Regions from separate parts of the Ochrobactrum sp. AP1BH01-1 genome, predicted to be linked through region 2. Evidence: predicted binding sites of a transcription regulator. Region 2 holds the regulator's gene; each other region holds the start of a gene.
What was found. The regulator PhoB, encoded in region 2, activates phosphate uptake and scavenging genes when phosphate is short. The targets are predictions, from matches to a motif close to TGTCATNNANCTGTCAT.

Region 1 (3,279 bases), on a different contig from region 2:
GCGACGGTGGCCGCAGACGGCGAAATGGGCTTTCCCGGCAATCTGAATGTAAGCTGCACCTACATGCTCAATGCGGACGGAACCCTCATTGTGCGGCTGGAGGCAGTGACCGACAAGCCGACCGTGTGCAACCTGCTGCATCACAGCTACTTCAATCTCGATGATGGCGGCCAGGGCGATATTCTCGATCACCAGCTTAAAATCGAGGCCGATGCCTATATGCCGGTCGACGAAGCTCTCATTCCAGACGGACGCGTGCTGCCGGTCAAGGGGACGCCGTATGATTTCCGTGAGTTCCGCCCGATTCGCTTCGAGGAGAACGGCGCTCAGGTCCAGTATGACAGTAATTTCTGCCTGGCGGCTGCTCGCGGGCCATTGCGCCCCTGCGCGTCGGTGAAGGGCGCGCGCTCCGGCATCCGCCTCGATATTTCGACGACAGAACCGGGCGTTCAATTCTACGCGGGCAACACCATGGCCAATGACTGCATCGGCCTTATGGGCAAGCCTTATGGAAAACATGCGGGCTTCTGCCTGGAGCCGCAGATATGGCCCGGATCGCTGGAATATCCTTACTTCCCACAGGCAATATTGCGTCCGGGCGAGATTTACGCCCAGACCAGCCATTTCAGCTTTTCGCGTAAAGAATAATCAGTCTGCGAAGGCGGCGCGTGCGGTTTCCATCGGGGCAAGCGCGCCGCGTATCTCGACCACGCGGGCTGCAACCAGATGCGCCTTGCGGGCTGCCTCCACCGGGGCAAGCCCGTTCAGGCGCGCTGCGAGATAGGCACCGTTGAAACTGTCGCCTGCGCCCGTCGTGTCGACTGCCTGTGCCGCGACTGATGGCACCAGCACTTTTTCATCGCCCGTGATAACGAGGGCGGGTTCCGTGCCGTCCTTGACGACGATCTCTTTTACGCCAAGCCCGGCAAGGCGATCCGCGCAGGCTTGGGCGTCCTTGTCGCCGAAGAGCGCCTGTTCGTCTGGGAAGGTGGGCAGCGCAATATCGGCGATGCGCATTGCTTCGCTGATGATGTCCTGCGCGGCCTTGCGGTCCGGCCACAGCTGGTGGCGGAAATTCGGGTCGAAGGCGATCCGCGAACCCGCGGCGCGGCATTGCCGCAGGACGTCGAAGAACGTTTCGCGATGCTCGGGCAGAATGATAGCAACCGAAATACCCGAAAAATAGATGATGTCGCGGCCTGTCAGGCTTTTTTCCAGGGCTTCGCGATCGCTGGCGAGACGCCTTGCGGCGGCGTCGCTCCGCCAATAGGTGAAGGAGCGCTCGGCACCGTTGAGCGTGATTGCGTAAAGGCCAGGATGCAGCCCGTCGATGATGGGGCTATGGGCGATACCGATACCGTTGGAGGTCAGGAACACGCGCTGTTTCTGGGAAAAGCTGTCCTCGCCAAAGGCAGACACATATTCCACCGGGTAGGACTTTTCCATCAGCGCCCGCATGTACCACGCAGTGTTCAGCGTATCGCCCGCAAAACCCATGCGCCACTGGTCGCCTTCATTGCCAGAAAGCTCGATCATGCACTCGCCGATAGACGCAAATCCGCCCATTTCAGTCTCCTCACTTTCAATGGGACTAACGCCTATACTAATTTGCCGCTATGTAAAATTGGTTTGTCGGCATTTCGCTTCTGTCATCTGGCCTTTATCGACTTGCCACATTCATTGTGTATGCATCCGCCGACCGCATCGCTCTCAAAAAGGGACAGCTTTCCGGAAGTGCGATGCATTGCCTGATATTTATGGAGTTCCGCTGACGTCGTGTCGCGAACCTCGCCTGGAGCGGTTCCTGTGTTAACGGAATCGTTGGAACCGCTCTAACTGTTTGTTTTTGCCGCATTTCCGAACGCAAAACCGTTTCACACTTTTGCTGGAAATGCTCTAAGGATTTGACATGCGTTACGCGATCTATTTCACGCCGCCGTCCAACGATGCGCTTTTGAAGGTTGCCGCAAACTGGCTCGGGCGCAACGCGTTCAGCGGCGAGCCGGTGAAGATGCCGGCGATTCGCTCGCTCGCGACCGATGAGATCGTCCGGCTGACCGAAGAGCCGCGCCGCTACGGATTTCATGCGACGATGAAGGCTCCTTTCCGTCTGGATGAAAAACACACCGAAAACGACCTGCTTTCGGCTTTGATGCATTTCGCATCGTCGTCATCGCCCGTCATCATTCCCCGCCTGAAGCTGCACGCGATAGGACCGTTTTTCGCGCTTGTACCGGAAGAACCCGTGGCCGAGTTGAACCAGCTTGCCAACGATGTCGTGGTTGCCTTCGACCGGTTTCGTGCGCCGCTCAATGAGGATGAAATTGCGAAGCGACGGCCGGAACGTCTCAGCGAGGCACAGCGACACAATATCGAGCGCTGGGGCTATCCCTATGTCTTTGAGGAGTTCCGCTTTCATATGACCCTGACCGGTCCCGTGGAAGAGAAAGACCGCCCGCGGGTGGAGCGAACACTGGATGAATTCTTCACGCCGCTGCTGGACGATGCTGTGGAGGTTGCGAATCTCGCTTTGTTCGTGGAACCTGAGAAGGGAGCGCCTTTCGAGATTCATTCGCTGCATCCCCTGACCGGTGGCACGGCAGCGCCTGCCCGGACCTCACGAGCGGTTGGGAGGCCGTAACCAATGGGAAACGAAACCGTTCTGCGCAATGCCCGCATCGTGCTCGCCGACGATGTTGTCCTCGGTTCGCTGAAGCTCGTGGATGGCAAGATCGCCGATATCTCCGCAGGTGCATCCAATACGGGCGAGGATATGGAAGGTGACTTCCTGACGCCCGGACTGATCGAACTGCACACGGATCATCTCGAAGGGCACTATGCGCCGCGCCCGAAAGTGCGCTGGAACCCGATTGCCGCCGTGCAGGCGCATGACGCCCAGATTGCTGCCTCCGGGATCACCACCGTTTTCGACGCGCTACGCATCGGCTTCGATGATGACGCCGAAACGGGTATCGATGATATGCGCAAGCTTTCTTCGGCGATTGCCGAGGGCCGCGCGGCTGGCCGCTTGCGTGCCGACCATTTCCTGCACTTGCGCTGCGAGGTTTCAGCGCCCGACTGTCTTCCGGCATTCGAGCAGTTCGGCAACCAGCCGCTGGTCAGGCTGGTGTCGCTGATGGACCACGCGCCTGGACAGCGCCAGTTTACGGATATCGAAAGCTACAAGACCTATTTCCTCCGCAAGCTGAAATTCTCGGAAGAAGAGTTCAGGCTCTATTGCGAGCGACGTATTGGCCAGTCGCAGCAATATTCCGCGCC
Region 2 (3,279 bases):
AAGAGCTGATCGACGAATTGCGGCAGAACTATACCATCGTGATCGTCACGCATTCCATGCAGCAGGCGGCGCGCGTTTCGCAACGTACGGCCATGTTCCATCTCGGCAATCTGGTGGAAGTGGGCGACACGGAAACCATGTTCACCGCGCCGACCGAAAAGCGCACGCAGGATTACATCACCGGACGCTTCGGCTGATCCGGAACTGCGCTCAACAGACAGTGCGGCTTCCCCGCAATTTATATTACGAGGTCTTACTATGCCGTCTCAGCATACCGTTCGCTCCTATGATGAGGAATTGAAGTTTCTCACCCACAAGATCGCCGAAATGGGCGGACATGCAGAACGCATGGTCGAGCAGTCGGTCACCGCTATCGTCAATGCGGACAATGCGCTCGCACAGCGCGTCATCTCCGACGATCTCATTCTGGATGCCAGCGAACGCGAGATCGACGACAAGGCCGTGATGATCATCGCCAAGCGCCAGCCCATGGCCGTGGACCTGCGCGAGATCATCGGCTCGATCCGTATTTCAGCCGATCTGGAGCGCGTCGGCGATCTCGGCAAGAACATTGCCAAGCGTGTTGCTGCCGTTTCGGAATCGCGCCAGCCGGTAAAGCTCTATCGCGGTCTGGAAACGCTGGCCGAACTGGCACTGACCCAGCTGAAAGACGTTCTCGACGCTTATGCATCGCGTTCGGTGCAGCAGATCAACGTCGTTCGCGACCGCGATGACGAGATTGATGCCATGTATACGTCGCTGTTCCGAGAACTGCTTACCTACATGATGGAAGATCCGCGCAATATCTCCGCCTGCACGCATCTTCTGTTCTGCGCCAAGAATATCGAGCGCATAGGCGACCATGCGACCAATATCGCGGAAACCGTTTATTACATCGTGACCGGCCTGCAAATGCCGGCTGAGCGACCCAAGGAAGACCTGAGCCACGGTATTGTCGTGGATGAGGCGCGTAAACCCTGAACTGCATCCGACCGGACCTCGGAGTCCTGCGGTTGAGAATGTGTGAATAGCGCGGCGGCACGCGGTCGATTGGGGGGATTGTATCCACCGCCCGCCGAATTTGGATAGGGAAATACTGGATGTCACAGGCACCCAAAATCGCTGTGGTAGAAGACGAAGAGGCGCTGAGCGTTCTGCTTCGCTACAATCTTGAAGCAGAGGGCTACCAGGTCGATACAATGCTGCGCGGCGACGAGGCCGAAATCGCATTGCGCGAGAATGTGCCGGATCTGCTCATCCTCGACTGGATGCTGCCGGGTGTTTCGGGCATCGAGCTTTGCCGCCGCTTGCGCCAATGGCCGGAAACCGAACGCCTGCCGATCATCATGCTGACGGCGCGGGGCGAGGAAAGCGAACGTGTTCGCGGCTTGAGCGTCGGCGCTGATGATTATGTCGTAAAGCCATTTTCAACGCCGGAACTTCTGGCGCGCGTCAAGGCGATGCTGCGCCGGTCCAATCCGAGTATCCTCTCCCATGTGCTGAAAGTGGGCGATCTTGTTCTCGACCGTCAGCAGCATCGTGTTTACCGCAAGGAAAAGGAGGTCCGTCTCGGACCGACGGAATTCCGGCTGCTCGAATATTTCATGATGTCGCCTGGCCGTGTCTTCTCGCGCAGCCAGCTTCTGGATGGCGTTTGGGGGCCCGACATCTATGTGGATGATCGCACGGTGGACGTCCATGTCGGACGGCTGCGCAAGGCGATCAATGTCGGTCGTGCGCTCGATCCGATCCGCACCGTTCGCGGCGCCGGTTATTCTTTCGGTTGATCGACACAGTCATTCAAACTCTCAAATACAGCTCTTGATCGGCCCGCCACGTCCCTCGTGGCGGGTCGTCTTGCTGGTGATCACTCACGCGGTTCGCTGACCCGATTCGCATTGGCATGGCCGAAAACCGGCGCCAGTCACCCGATTTCACACGTTGTTACAAATGTGTCTCCAAAGTTGAAAGGGATAGGCGGAACCCACGGGAAACAGAATTTCCGCAGATCATTTCAAGCACTGGGAATGTGGATTGAAAAACTGTCCAAGAAGAAGCGAATTAAGGCAGCGATAAGGCGTGTATTGAAAGAATTTGAATCCCATGAAATCAATATCTTACCTGAATTCGCAATTCCCGTTAAGAAATTATTAATATATTTTAAGGGGTTGTAGGCATATTCGCATTATCGATTCGAAATTGTTTGCGGGCTGTCCAACCGCTTCCATCATCGTTGGGATTTGACCCTTCGCCTTTTTTTGGCCTAAAAATTCCAAAACCTTGAATTCGATTGAGCGACAGTAGGGCGTGTGATTTTTGATCTTCGTCCTCTTTGACTTGCACCGCAGTCAGACATTCGCATGCATCGTTTCAGATGTATTCGCCTGAGTGGATGACTGGATCAGTTAAGGGTCCTAACATGAGATTGAGCCATTGACGCGCGCCGCGAAGTGGAAATTGCCCGTTCTTATCGGGCTGCTGGTCGCGCTTTTCGCGGTCACCGGCTGTACGACGACCGGAAACACGGGAAAAGCCAATTCGGAAAAGATGGCGGCAAGCCATGTCAAGTCCGTCAATGGCGTGAAGACCTATACCTACACGGCACGTGACAAGGAATGCCTTGAACGCGCAATGTTCTTCGAGTCCAACCGTTCGAGTTCCGATGGGCTTCTCGCTGTCGGCACCGTCGTCATGAACCGTCTCGCATCGGGCCGGTATCCTGATACGATTTGCGGCGTCGTCGGCCAGAAGAACCAGTTCGCGCCCGGTGTTCTCACCCGCAAGATGGATTCCAAAGCGCTGCCCGATGTTCAGGCCACTGCCGACGCAGTGTTGAAGGGCCAGCGTCATCCAAAGCTCAAGAACGCCATGTTCTTCCACACGGCGGGCCTGAGGTTCCCATACAACAACATGCACTATGTGCTCGTTGCTGGCGGCAATTCCTTCTACGAAAAGCGCAATCGCGACGGCTCGCTGCAAAATCCGGTCCCGCAGGAACCATACAACCTTGCTCTCGCCTATTCACCGCAATCGCCTTCCGTTCCGCAGGATGCATCCTACGACGTGACCCTGCCGCAGACTGGTCCGGTTCCGGGAACAGAGCCAACCGTTCAGGTGGCGCTCGCAGAAGCTGCAAAGGCTCAGGACGCAGAACAGAATACCGGTGCCGGTCCACAGGCTCGTGGTGACCGTCTGGCCCGTCATCGCGGTATTGCGGCGGCTCGAGAGGAGCAGCAGCCCGTGCAGGTGGCCTCCTACCAGTCGCAGTTCGATACTTCT
Region 3 (3,279 bases), on a different contig from region 2:
TGCGTCGAAAGGTGAGAAACTGTCTCGAACGCGCCTTACTGACTCAGGTCCAAGTTCAGCACTTTACCGAGCTCACGGACGACGTCGTAGGCTTTGTCATCGATCGGAGCGAACCCATCGGCTTTGAAGGATGCCAATACCTTTTCGTCTTTAAGGTCGATGAAGGCTTTGGTGATCGCCTCTTTCAACGAAGTGTCAAGATCCGACCGCATGGTCCAGGGGTACTGCGGGAACGGATCGGACTCGGCGAGGGCGATAACTTTCTTAGGATCAATGGTGCCACGAGCGACCATTGAATTGTAGATGGGCAACGAAAGTCCGCCAATCTGAGCATTGCCATTCTGCACTGCAATAGCCACGGCATCATGCGACCCTACGAAGTTCTCGCTATAGTCTTTTCCAGCCTCAACTCCGGCCTTAAGCAGCATAGATTTCGGGATAAGGTGGCTTGAGGTGGAAGCCACGTCCCCAAACGCGACCTTTTTCCCTTTTGCATCTTCAAGGCTTTCGATGCCAGCCTCTGCATTGGCGACAACTACAGCGCGATAGGTAGTTTCGCCATCCTTCATAAGTGCTGCGAAAGGCTCGATATCAGCCTTGGTTTTCGCGAGCGTGTAAGAGAGCGGCCCGAAATAAGCCAACTCAAGCCGGCCGAAACGCATCGCTTCGATCATTGACGAGTAGTCGGTCGTTACGATCAGTTCAATCTCCCGACCGAGTGTCTTCTCAAGATACTCCTCGAGAGGACGATTGTTTTTGATGACAGTGGCGGCGTTCTCGTCCGGTAGCAACGCGACGCGCAATGTCTCTGGATTTGAGCCAGCATGCGCCAACGAACTCCAGCCAAGAACGGCGAGGAATGCGAGGGACAGAAGCTTCTTCATAATGCGGCCTCCATGGCAGCTAAAGGTTGATCATACTCGTAGTTGGACAAATCTTGTGTTGTGGTCGGATTTCTTGGGGCGCTGCGGTAGATCGACGCACACATTTGATCGGTCAGTTCGTCGACAGCGGCGTCCGCAACCACTTCCCCGTCGCGCATAGCAATGACCCGGTCGCCGAACCGGCGAGCTAGATCGATCTGATGAAGGCTGATCACAGCAGTGATGCCGTCGGCTGTGCATATTTCGCGAAGCTGCGACAGGACCTCGACAGCCGTTTCAGGGTCCAGACTTGCAACGGGCTCATCTGCAAGGACCAGTTGGGGCTTCTGGACCAGCGCGCGCGCAATGCCCACCCGTTGCTGCTGACCGCCGGATAGTTGATCCGCCCTGACGAGAGCCTTATCAAGAAGGCCTACGCGTTCAAGGCATTCCAACCCCAGCCTTCGATCCGAACGCGGCATAGGGAACAACGTACGCCAGCCAGAGTGGTAGCCCAGGCGGCCCGTCATGACGTTGTCGAGCGCGCTCAAGCGCCCTATGAGTTGGTGCTGCTGGAATATCATCCCAGTTCGCCTTCGGTGAATGCGAAGCTTAGTTTCCGCATCCAGAGCACCAATATCGTTAGAAGTGATCGAACCAGACGTCGGCGCAACCAAGCCGTTGAGTGTCCGGATGAGGGTAGATTTGCCTGCGCCGGATCTACCGAGGAGCACGACGAACTGACCCTGGTTGAACGTCAATGTCGTTGTCTTCAAAGCTTGGGTGCCGTTGGCATAGGTCACGGCAACTCCGTTCAGAGCCAGCATCACAATAATCCTGATCGTTAGTGGTGCATCGATTGAATATTTGCATCACTATGGGCGACATATGACGTCCGTTTATCAGGCTCGTGAAACTTCAATGACAGCACTTAAACTCAGCTCTACCTCCTCGCGTAGCTGCGATGGAGAAATTTCACCCAGAGCCGCCTGATCATGACGGCCCGGTCCCAATTCTACACCACCTTGACGGATGCTATCCCATATTCGGCCAGATAAACCGGCCCTTCTCCAGCCGCCGGGTAAAAAGGCAGGCGCCCAGACCATCATGCCAGATGATCTTCAAAATATCCGATCTGCGGCCCCTGAAGACGAAGAGATGCCCTGACAACGGATCATGCTGCAGAACCTCCTGCACCCGAAGCGCCAAGGAGGGAAAGCCACAGCGCATGTCCGTATATCCGCGCCTTCCTGGCGGGCACCCTTGATCCCGAATATTCCCGTCAGCTGACCGAGCAACTACGACAGGCAGGCGTCCCGGTTTGACCATGCCGTCGCTGGCAATTAATCTGAGCACGTGGCGGATGTTTGCAAGCAGACCCGGATGTTTGCGAGCACATTGGCAAAGAGCGTGAGCACGACGCCCGCTCCATTGTCAGATAATTCGAGCAGAAAATGCCGATGTTTGCGAGCAGAGGCGCTTATGTTGGCAAGCCGCTACAGCTACGGGTTCGCCCGGTTTGCCTTCGGATTGCTCTTGCCTCAGATCGGCGCGGATCTTGCGCTTGGTCCGGAATTGCGCGGCGCAATCGCGGGTAGTGCCTTCGCCACCTATTGTGTCACTATCATCGCCTCCGCCTATCTTACCGAAAGGGTCGGAGCCACGGTGGTCGCAACCATAGCCGCGATAGTCGCGGCCATTGGCATGGCGGGCATTGCGCTGGCACCGTCTGCGCTAATTCTGGCTATTTCCGTGATGGTGGCCGGCGCCAGCACCGGGCTGGCGTCGCCGCCGATGGCCGCGGTCGTGGCGGCGGCTGTCCCGCCGTCCGGCCAGGATGGGACGAACACAACAATCAATGCCGGGGCAAGCGTCGGCGTGGCCCTCTCGGGTCCCATCGCTCTTGCTATGGCGGAACAATGGCGACTAGGCTTTGCCATCTTTGCAGCCATGGCGGCGATCTTGGCAGTTATCACCGCAGCTTTGTTACCGAATGCTCAGACTGGTAAGAGAGTTGCCGGAGCGCCGGTCACGTCCACATCTTTGCTGCGCCTGATCGCTGCAACGTTTTTGATGGGCGCGGCGAGTACGGCGGTTTGGTCATTCGGCGGCGAGGTCGTGTCGCGGCAACCAGCTTGGGAACCGGCGGGCGTCAGCCTCCTATGGAGTTGCATCGGTCTCGGCGGGATAACGGGCATATGGGCGGGTGGCTGCATCGCGCGTTTCGGACTGGTGCCTGTCCACTGGACATTTCTAGTCCTGATGTAGACAGCCATCCTGAGCTTTGGTTCCGGGGCTGGGACGCCTGCTATGGTACTCCTCGGCGGGGCAGTGTTCGGAGCGGCCTACGTGATGCTCACCGGCGTCTATCTTGTCTGGGGAGTGCGGACCTTGGCCGACCGCCCCGCTACAGGTT

Region 1: a site for PhoB is predicted at 1,648-1,664, ahead of J9800_RS05865 (DUF1045 domain-containing protein). Genes of this name have one in related genera too.
Region 3: a site for PhoB is predicted at 1,774-1,790, ahead of phnC (phosphonate ABC transporter ATP-binding protein). Genes of this name have one in related genera too.

Annotation. Positions count from the first base shown of each region.
Region 1 is NZ_JAGPOU010000002.1:94,008-97,286, forward strand. Features, by position in the region: gene J9800_RS05855 (aldose epimerase family protein) at 1-648, shown strand, start outside; gene J9800_RS05860 (sugar kinase) at 649-1,566, opposite strand; gene J9800_RS05865 (DUF1045 domain-containing protein) at 1,910-2,641, shown strand; gene J9800_RS05870 (alpha-D-ribose 1-methylphosphonate 5-triphosphate diphosphatase) at 2,645-3,279, shown strand, end outside.
Region 2 is NZ_JAGPOU010000005.1:283,795-287,073, forward strand. Features, by position in the region: gene pstB (phosphate ABC transporter ATP-binding protein PstB) at 1-197, shown strand, start outside; gene phoU (phosphate signaling complex protein PhoU) at 259-981, shown strand; gene phoB (phosphate regulon transcriptional regulator PhoB) at 1,101-1,787, shown strand; gene J9800_RS19200 (cell wall hydrolase) at 2,434-3,279, shown strand, end outside.
Region 3 is NZ_JAGPOU010000001.1:1,037,482-1,040,760, forward strand. Features, by position in the region: gene phnD (phosphate/phosphite/phosphonate ABC transporter substrate-binding protein) at 36-884, opposite strand; gene phnC (phosphonate ABC transporter ATP-binding protein) at 881-1,690, opposite strand; gene tnpB (IS66 family insertion sequence element accessory protein TnpB) at 1,899-2,192, opposite strand; gene J9800_RS04885 (MFS transporter) at 2,346-3,131, shown strand; gene J9800_RS04890 (hypothetical protein) at 3,174-3,279, shown strand, end outside.